Regions from separate parts of the Kitasatospora sp. NPDC017646 genome, predicted to be linked through region 1. Evidence: riboswitches for the same ligand, from Rfam matches in the RefSeq annotation. Region 1 holds a riboswitch; each other region holds the start of a gene.
What was found. A riboswitch is a leader RNA that binds a small molecule or an ion and turns the genes downstream of it on or off. The one in region 1 is predicted to bind cyclic di-AMP.

Region 1 (2,190 bases):
GGCGACCTGGCGGTTCGCGACCGCGCCACTGACCATCGGCGGAGTGGAGATCCCGGTCGGCGACCCGGTGCTGGTGGTGCTGGCGGCGGCGGACCGCGATCCGGCCCGGTTCGCCGACGAGAACACCCTCGACCTGGCCCGGAGCGACAACCCCCACCTGGGCTTCGGGCACGGCATCCACTACTGCATCGGCGCCCCGCTGGCCCGGCTGGAGGGGCGGTCCGCGCTGGCCACACTGCTCTCCCGGCTGCCCGATCTGCGGTTGGCCGAAAGCCCGGACGACCTGCGCTGGCGGGGTGGCCTGATCATGCGTGGATTGCGCGAACTTCCGGTCGAATTCAGTCCGGAGCGTCGCTCCCCGCACGCCGTTCCTGAGGCTCCGACACGCTGATCCGGCATCGGTTACAGCGCGCTGACGCCGGTGTGAACGCCCATCAAACCGGACAAAGCCCCGCCGTTGGTAGGCGATCGAACACGGGCCGTAATTCTGGTGTGATGTCGACGATATGAGCTTGTGATCGGTCTGAGGATCTGTCTAGTCTCCCTGGAGTCCGCAGCTGCGGACCCCGTGCGCGGAACGCCGAATCCTGCCCGCCGCGCCACGGGAAACCGACCAGACCCTGGGCAGGGGCGGGGGAACCAGGTTTGTTGCCGTTCCTCCACGGCTTGGGGTGAAGCCGCCCAAGCGGAATCGTTTCCGCCGACGGCGGCCGGGCCACCTCCCGGTCCGAACCCGACAGCTCACCTCGCAGGCGTGCGGAGAGGGACCTCTTCATGCTGCTCGTTGGAAACGGCCGTCATCGTCGTCGCACCCAGACCGAGAAGGCCATCGCCGTCGCCGGGGTGGCCGGCGTCGGACTCGCGCTGCCGCTCCTGACCGCCACCGGCGCCTCCGCCGCCCCGGCCTCCTCCTGGGACTCCGTCGCCCAGTGCGAGAGCGGCGGCGACTGGAGCATCAACACCGGCAACGGCTTCTACGGCGGCCTGCAGTTCACCTCCAGCACCTGGAAGGCGTACGGCGGCACCGCCTTCGCGCCGCAGGCCAACCAGGCCAGCCGGGCGCAGCAGATCTCGGTCGCCGAGAAGGTGCTCGCCTCGCAGGGCCCGGGCGCCTGGCCGGTCTGCTCCCAGAAGGGCAGCCTGAGCAAGGGCGGCGCCCCGGCGGCCGTGGACACCTCCTCGGACACCAAGGCGCAGTCCGCCCCCAAGCAGCAGGCGCCGAAGCAGCAGGCCCCCAGGGCCGCCGCGAAGCCGGTGCAGCAGTACGCGCCGAAGCACGCCGCCCCGATGAAGCCCGCCGAGCAGCCGGTCCAGCAGTACACCCCGAAGCACGCCGCCCCGCGCGCCGCCCAGCCGGCCCCGGCCGCGCAGACCGGCCACGACTACACCGTCCGTTCCGGTGACACCCTGTCGGGCATCGCCGCCGCCCAGGGCGTGTCCGGCGGCTGGCAGGCGCTGTACGACGGCAACCGCGGCACCGTCGGCGGCGACCCGAACCTGATCGTGCCGGGCCAGGTCCTGCACCTCGGCTGAGGCCTGACGAAGGGGCCGGCCGACCGGGCGGCCCCTTCGTCCGCCTTCGCCCGTCCCGGTGGGACAAGCTGGGACAAGCAGGTGAACTACCGGTGGGTAGCGGGGCCACACGCTGAGACGGAGCCGAGGTCGACGTGGTCCCGGGAGCCCGGGCGGTTAGGCTCTGGTCGTAACGACTCCGCAATCCTCCGGCCGACAGCGCCACCGTCAGCCGGACCCTGCTTCCGCAAGGAGATGCCTCGTGCCGTCCATCGATGTCGTCGTAGCCCGTGAGATCCTCGACTCCCGCGGCAACCCCACGGTCGAGGTCGAGGTCGGCCTCGACGACGGCAGCACGGGTCGTGCCGCTGTTCCGTCGGGTGCCTCGACCGGCGCCTTCGAGGCGCTGGAGCTGCGCGACGGTGACAAGAACCGCTACTTCGGCAAGGGCGTGGAGAAGGCCGTCCTGGCCGTCATCGAGCAGATCGGCCCTGAGCTGGTCGGCTACGACGCCACCGAGCAGCGCCTGATCGACCAGGCCATGCTCGACCTGGACGCCACCCCGGACAAGTCCTCGCTCGGCGCCAACGCCATCCTGGGCGTCTCGCTGGCCGTCGCGCACGCCGCCTCCGAGGCCAGCGACCTGCCGCTGTTCCGCTACCTGGGCGGCCCGAACGC
Region 2 (2,190 bases), on a different contig from region 1:
CCGCCCAGACCGGACCACAGGCCGACCGCGGCCGAGCGGTCGTCCGGGTGGAAGACGGCCTGCAGCATGGCGAGCGAGCCCGGGGTGAGCAGCGCGCCGCCGATGCCCTGGACGGCGCGGGCGGCGATCAGTACGTGGATGGTCGGGGCGGCGGCGCAGGCCGCGGAGGCGGCGGCGAACCAGACCACGCCGATCAGGAAGACCTTGCGCCGCCCGTAGCGGTCGCCGAGAGCGCCGCCGAGCAGGATCAGGCCCGCCAGGGTGAGCAGATAGGCGTTCAGGGTCCATTGCAGGGAGGCGAGGGAGGCGCCGAGGTCGGTGCCGATCCGGGGCAGGGCGACGTTCACCACGGTGCCGTCGAGCATCGCCATGCTGGAGCCGAGCACCGTCGCGAGCAGTACCCAGCGTCCCTGTGCGGTGCTCAGGCGCAGGGAGCCGGCTTCAGAGGTGGCCACGGGCCGATCCTGCGCCCGGTGGGGCGTACGTGACAAGGGTCACTGGGCGGTGTGTCGGTCGGCAACGGTGCGTGGGCGGACCGTCGCACTGGGGTGCGGTGGTCGGCGCAGGGTCGTGGATCAGTGGCGGCGAGTGAATGGATTGTGCACGTACTGTACAGCGGATCATTCGAAGGGTCACCGCGCCGGGAGACACGGTTGCTCGTTCAAGAGATCGACATTGCTTAGCCCGAACGGATGAGTTTTAGTTCAGCGACCGACCGGCCAGCCCGGACGGATCCGCCGGGTGGAACGCCGAGTCCTGCCGCTGCCCGGTGGCTCGCACTGAACTCTGTACGGCAGGAGCGGGGGACCCACAGGTAAGTCGCCGGACCGGAGTTCGCGCTTTTCAGGGCGCGGACGTCCAGGACCGGCTAGGGGTGAAGCCGCGCATGCGGCCGGGCAACTCCAGCCCGAACCCGACAGCTCACCTCGCAGGCGTCGGAGAGGAAATCCCATGCCTGCACAGGCTCGTCGTTTCGTCCTGCCCCGTGTCGCCCTGCCCCGTGCCGCCCGCACCGGCATCGCCACCGCCGTTGCCGGCGCCTCCTTCGTCCTGCCGCTGGTGACCGCGATGAGTGGTCAGGCCGCCGCCGCACCGGTCGCCAAGGTCGTCACCGCCGCTCCCGCCGCCGCCGGCTACGTCGCTCCGCTGGCCAAGCCGGTGCTGGGCGAGGCCTACGGTGTGGCCGGTTCGATGTGGGCCTCCGGGCACCACACCGGCCAGGACTTCATCTGCTCCACCGGCACCCCGGTGCGCGCGGTCGCCAACGGCGTCGTGGTGCAGGCCGGCAAGGGCGGTGCCTACGGCAACCAGGTCGAGATCAAGCTGGCGGACGGCAAGTACGCGCAGTACGCGCACCTGTCCGTGATCGGAGTGAAGGTCGGCCAGAGCGTCACCGCCGGCAAGCAGCTCGGCCTCTCCGGCGCCACCGGCAACGTGACCGGCCCGCACCTGCACTTCGAGGTGCGCACCGGTCCGAACTACGGCTCGGACATCAACCCGGTCAGCTACCTGCGGGCGCACGGCGTCGCGCTCTGACCCACCGGGGTTCCAGGAACCACCGCTGTCGTGGGGCGAATCGATCCTCCGGGATGGTCATGTCGGGTGACCGCTCGACCGGATGATCGCCGCGACAGTGGACACGGGCGCGGGACACGCCCACGGCCGGCCCGGCTTCACGGGACATCCCCTGGAGCCGGGCCGGCCCTCGTCGTTCTCCGGTCCGGCGCGGCGTGCGGCGCTTCGAACATGGCGTCAACTCGACTGTTCGGTGCGATGGGATGCGCTTCTACCGGGTGGTGGGTCGGCGGGGTGGTGACGGCGCCGGTGCCGCGACGCCGGCGGCCGGAGCTGTACGTGCGGATGGGGCGGACCGTGCCGGAGGACGCGGCGGAGCGTGACCGGGGCGGGCCTCGTACGCCGCTAGGGCAGGATCCGCCGGACGCCCCGGCCCCGGTGGACCGGCAGGCCGTGCTGGGCGGCGGTGAGCAGCTCGTGCATCCGGTGGCCGAAGTCCTCGGTGTCGCGGGCGGGTTCGGGGAAGACCAGGCGGACGTCGCGGTGGCCGTGCGAGTGGTCCAGGCGCAGCACCAGGCCGTGGCGGTCAAGGGCGAGCGGGCGGACGGCCGGGTGGTGGGTGAGCAGGGCCGGGTCGAGCAGGCCGGCGAGCAGGTCGAGGGCGTCGGCGTGGTC
Region 3 (2,190 bases), on a different contig from region 1:
CGGGTTGAGGCCGCGCTGCTGGAGCCAGGGCTCCGGGTCGACCGGGGCGCCGCCGCCGGGGCGGACCTCCAGGTGCAGGTGCGGGCCGGTGACGTTGCCGGTCGCGCCGACCTTGCCGATCTGCTGGCCGGAGGTGACCTGGCCGGAGCCCTTGATGATCGAGGACAGGTGGCAGTACCAGATCTCGGTGCCGTCGGGCAGGGTCTCGACGATCCGGTAGCCGTACGCACCGGACCAGCCGGCCGAGGTGATGGTGCCCTGGCCGACCGCGTGGACCGGGGTGCCGGTGTCGGCGGCGAAGTCCAGGCCGGTGTGCAGATGGGCCCAGTAGCGGGCGCTCTGACCGTAGTGGGCGGAGAGGCTGTAGTCCTTCACCGGCAGGGTGAGGGCGGCGGCCTCGGCCCGCTCGGCCTCCTCGGCGGCGCGCTTGGCCTCGGCCTCCTTGGCGGCGGCCTTGGCCTCGGCCTCCTGGGCGGCCTGCACCCGGGCGCTCTCCTCGGCGGCGGTGCGCTGGCTGTCGGCCTGCTGCTGGATACGGGCGGCGAGCGCGAGTCCGGGGTCGGCGGCCAGGGCGACCGGGGTCTCGTCCGGGGCCTCGACGGCGGGCGCGGCGGCCGGGGTCGCGGAGGCGAAGCCGGTGGCGCCCAGGGTGGCGGCGACGGCGGTGACGCCGAGCAACGGGGAGGCCCCGCGGGTCTGACGCGGCATCCGGTGGCGGTTGGCCTCGGCCTCCGGGGCGAACGGGTCGGCGGGCCCGGCGTCGCGGGGCTCGGAGCCGTTCGGGCCGGGGTGGTCGAGGAGCTGGGTACCGGCTGCGGGGCCGGCCGGGTGTGCCGGGGTGTGCGTCGACGCCACGGAGGCGCGCTCCTTTCCTTCCTTCGCGCCTACCGGGTTAGCTGACGGGTTCGGAGCAGGAAGGTCTCCTACGGCCGGGCCGGAGCCCTGCCGATTCACCCCAAGGAACGGTTCCCCGGCTCCCTGACCTGCCCGGAGGCCGGCCGGCGGGATTAGGCGACGCGCACGGTGCCGTCTGGGTACGGCATTGACGACCGCGCTGCGTTATCAAACGTTAATCCTAGGAGGCCCTGATTCCAAGCCATCCGTCCGCGACGGCCGGGGAACAGGTGATCGGACGTCAACGAACGACCCCTCAACCGCCCGGCCCATCTGAGTACTCCTACTCATGTGCAGCCCGGCCGCCCCGCCGCATCCTGACGCCATGAGCGCACCGATGCAGTCACGCACCACGGCCGCGTACTACGCCCAGGCCGTCCTGTCCTTCGCCATCTCCGGCACGGCCCTCGCCGCCGGGATCGCCTACCTGCCCGTCGGCGGCTGGACCCGGGCCTTCCTCGGGATCGGTCTCCTCTACACCGTCACCTCCTCCTTCACGCTGGCCAAGGTGATCCGGGACCGGCAGGAGTCCTCGGACACCGTCGCCCGGGTCGACCAGGCCCGGCTGGAGAAGCTGCTCAGCGAGCACGACCCGTTCAGGGTCGAGGGGGCCTGAGCGGCGGCTTCCCGCGACCGGTGACGGCCTTGACGGCCTTGACGGCTAAGGCTATTAGCCGTAGCTTTATGGCTATCGGCAGCATCGAGCGAGCCAGTGGAGGCCCACCATGAACGGCACCGTCACCCCGAGCACCCAGTACCTCGACGTCCCCGGCGGCCGCCTCGCGTACGACGACACCCGGCAGGGCGACGGCGCCCCCGTCGTCCTGCTCCCCGGGATGCTCGACTCCCGTCGCGCGTACCGGCACCTCCACCCGCTGCTCACCGCGGCCGGACGCCGGGTCATCACCATGGACCTGCGCGGCTTCGGCGAGTCCTCGATCGCCTGGGACGACTACAGCCCCTCCGCCGTCGCCACCGACGTCCTCGCCCTGCTCGACCACCTCGCCATCGAGCGGGCCGTCCTGGTCGGGCAGTCCTACACCGGCGCGACGGTCGTCAAGCTCGCCGGGGACGCACCCCAGCGGGTCACCGGGATCGCGCTCATCGACGCCTTCGTCGAACACCGGACGAACGCGCTCATGAAGGGCGTCATGGCCGTCATGGGCGCCGCGATGGTCCGGTGGCCCGCGGTCTGGGGCTACTACCTCCGCAAGATGGCCTTCCCCGGCCCCCGGCCCGCCGACCTCGACGGCTACGTGGACGGGCTGGTCGCCGCCCTGCGGACCCCCGGCCGCA
Region 4 (2,190 bases), on a different contig from region 1:
CCACCGTTCCCGGTGCCGCCGTAGACGTACGCCTGGCCGACCTTCGACTTGGCGAAGGAGACCGCGGCGGCCATGCTGCCGGTGGCGGCCGGGGCCGGGGCCGGGGCCTGGGTCTGCGCCTGGGCGGCCGGCTTCGACGCCGGGGCCTTGCTCTGGGCGACCGGCTTGGCGTCCACGGCACCGCCGTTCGAGGCCTGGCCGGACTTCTGCGAGCGGTCGAACCAGGTGAAGTCCGAGCCGGACCTGGTGGCGGTGGAGGACTGGTCGGCCTGGGTCGAGGTGCCGTCACCCAAGGTCAGCTGCTGGCCCGGGTAGATGGTGTCCGGGCCCTCGGTGAGGGTGCTGCGGTTGAGCTCGTACAGGTGCTGCCAGCCGCCCTGGACGTGGTGCTTGTCGGCGATCGAGGAGAGCCAGTCGCCCGCGACGACGGTGTAGTCGCCGGCCTGCGTCTGGCGCTGCTTGGCCCAGCCGCTGTTGGCGGACTTGGCCGCGGCCGCGGCCGAGGCGGAGTCTCCGGAGGCCTGGGCCTGGGCCTGGGCGGGCGCGGACGGCTTGGCGGGCTTCGCGGCCGGGGCCTGGCCCTGGGCGGGCTTTGCGGCCGTCGAGGTGTCGACCGCGGCCGCGGCGCCGCCCCGGGTCAGACCGGCCTGGACCGAGCAGACCGGCCAGGCGCCGGGGCCCTGCGAGGCGAGGACCTTCTCGGCGACGGCGATCTGCTGGTCCTTGGTGGCGAGGTTGGCCTGCGCGGCGTACGCGGTGCCGCCGAAGGCGGCCCAGGTGCTGGAGGTGAACTGCAGGCCGCCGTAGAAGCCGTTGCCGGTGTTGATGCTCCAGTTGCCGCCGCTCTCGCACTGGGCGACCTTGTCCCAAGTGGCGACGGACGCGGCGTTGGCGGTGCCGGTGGTGAGGCAGGGGACGGTGAGGCCGACGCCCGCGACGCCGACGGCGGCGATCACGCGACGGGTGCGGCTGGACAGGCGGTTGCCGTTGGAAGGCAGCATGAAGACGCGGTCCTCTCCCACGCCTGCGAGGTGAGCTGTCGGATTCGGGCTGGAGTTGCCCGGCCGCGCTGTGGGCGCGGCTTCACCCCTAGCCCTGGACCGTTTCCGGGAATCGGTCCAGGGCGACTTACCTGTGGTTCCCCCGCTCCTGCCGTGATGCGTTTTCGCGCTGCCAGGACATCCGACGGCAGGACTCGGCGTCGCGGATGAACTGGGTCCGTGTGGTCACGAACGGGGAGCACGTTAAGCAGACTTAAGTTCGAACTGCAAATACCTGTGATGCGCATCACGGTTTATGGAAAACGTCGAATGGGTCGTATTCCATGATCGGAAATGATCGTTTTCCGGTAATTTCGCGTCGGATTCCCGAAACTGTCTCCGTCTCAGGAGTGATGTGACGGAGTGTTGAGTTGCATCGGGGGCGCACTCGTCGTGCGGGAGGAGTGCGGACGGATCGAGCGCTGGATGACGCGCCGACTATTTATCGACAAATAGCACCAGAACGGACATTACGGAGCAATGCCTCTTGACTCTCCTAGCGGGCAATCCGAACAAGCGGAAAGGGCCCGGAACTCAGGCGTTCCGGGCCCTTCGGTGGTGCGGGTGGGGCAGTGGGCGGTCCGTGGGGGCCGTCAGCCCTCCACGGGCCCCTCGGCGGCCGCGTGGGCGCGTCGGGAGCCCTCGCCGGCCCCGGCGGTGGCCGCGGCCTCCGCCTCGGCCTCGGCCAGCTCCTCCGCCGACGGCGTAGGCAGCGCGGCCAGGTAGGTGGAGGCGATCAGCTGGCCGACGGTCGGGTACGCGCCCAGCGGCGCCGCCGACGGGCAGCCGGTCTCCTCGGCGGCCGTGGCGAGCAGCTCGGAGTCCGCCTCCGGGCCGATGACGAGCGGGGCCAGCGCCGGGCGCTGGGAGCCGGTCTCCTTGAGGTGGTCGACGGCCCCGGCGACCGAGCCGGGCACGTCGAGTGCCGCGGCGACGACCGGGACGGCCAGTCGGGCGGCCAGCAGCACGCCGGTGATCCCGGCCGCGGCGGCCGCGTCCTCACCGCCGACGGTGGTCAGCACCACGCCGTCGGCGGCGGTCGCGATGGCGAACAGCCGGGCCCGGTCGGCCCGGGCCAGCCCGGCCTCGGACAGCCGTACGTGGACGGCCTCGGCGAGCAGCGGATGCGGGCCCAGCGCGTCGGTGACGG

Region 2: linked by a shared signal. The riboswitch ahead of ACH4J0_RS16325 (M23 family metallopeptidase) and the one ahead of ACH4J0_RS16105 (transglycosylase family protein) in region 1 are both predicted to bind cyclic di-AMP.
Region 3: linked by a shared signal. The riboswitch ahead of ACH4J0_RS31390 (M23 family metallopeptidase) and the one ahead of ACH4J0_RS16105 (transglycosylase family protein) in region 1 are both predicted to bind cyclic di-AMP.
Region 4: linked by a shared signal. The riboswitch ahead of ACH4J0_RS05745 (transglycosylase family protein) and the one ahead of ACH4J0_RS16105 (transglycosylase family protein) in region 1 are both predicted to bind cyclic di-AMP.

What each region holds. Positions count from the first base shown of each region.
Region 1 is NZ_JBIRJC010000008.1:277,399-279,588, forward strand. Features, by position in the region: gene ACH4J0_RS16100 (cytochrome P450) at 1-391, shown strand, start outside; cyclic di-AMP (ydaO/yuaA leader) riboswitch at 602-769, shown strand; gene ACH4J0_RS16105 (transglycosylase family protein) at 775-1,533, shown strand; gene eno (phosphopyruvate hydratase) at 1,775-2,190, shown strand, end outside.
Region 2 is NZ_JBIRJC010000009.1:39,223-41,412, forward strand. Features, by position in the region: gene ACH4J0_RS16320 (MFS transporter) at 1-455, opposite strand, end outside; cyclic di-AMP (ydaO/yuaA leader) riboswitch at 768-950, shown strand; partial or broken gene ACH4J0_RS16325 (M23 family metallopeptidase) at 1,171-1,536, shown strand; gene ACH4J0_RS16330 (DUF2470 domain-containing protein) at 1,921-2,190, opposite strand, start outside.
Region 3 is NZ_JBIRJC010000028.1:30,098-32,287, forward strand. Features, by position in the region: gene ACH4J0_RS31390 (M23 family metallopeptidase) at 1-855, opposite strand, end outside; cyclic di-AMP (ydaO/yuaA leader) riboswitch at 868-1,024, opposite strand; gene ACH4J0_RS31395 (YiaA/YiaB family inner membrane protein) at 1,220-1,510, shown strand; gene ACH4J0_RS31400 (alpha/beta fold hydrolase) at 1,620-2,190, shown strand, end outside.
Region 4 is NZ_JBIRJC010000003.1:14,945-17,134, reverse strand. Features, by position in the region: gene ACH4J0_RS05745 (transglycosylase family protein) at 1-1,001, opposite strand, end outside; cyclic di-AMP (ydaO/yuaA leader) riboswitch at 1,009-1,172, opposite strand; gene ACH4J0_RS05740 (hypothetical protein) at 1,634-2,190, opposite strand, start outside.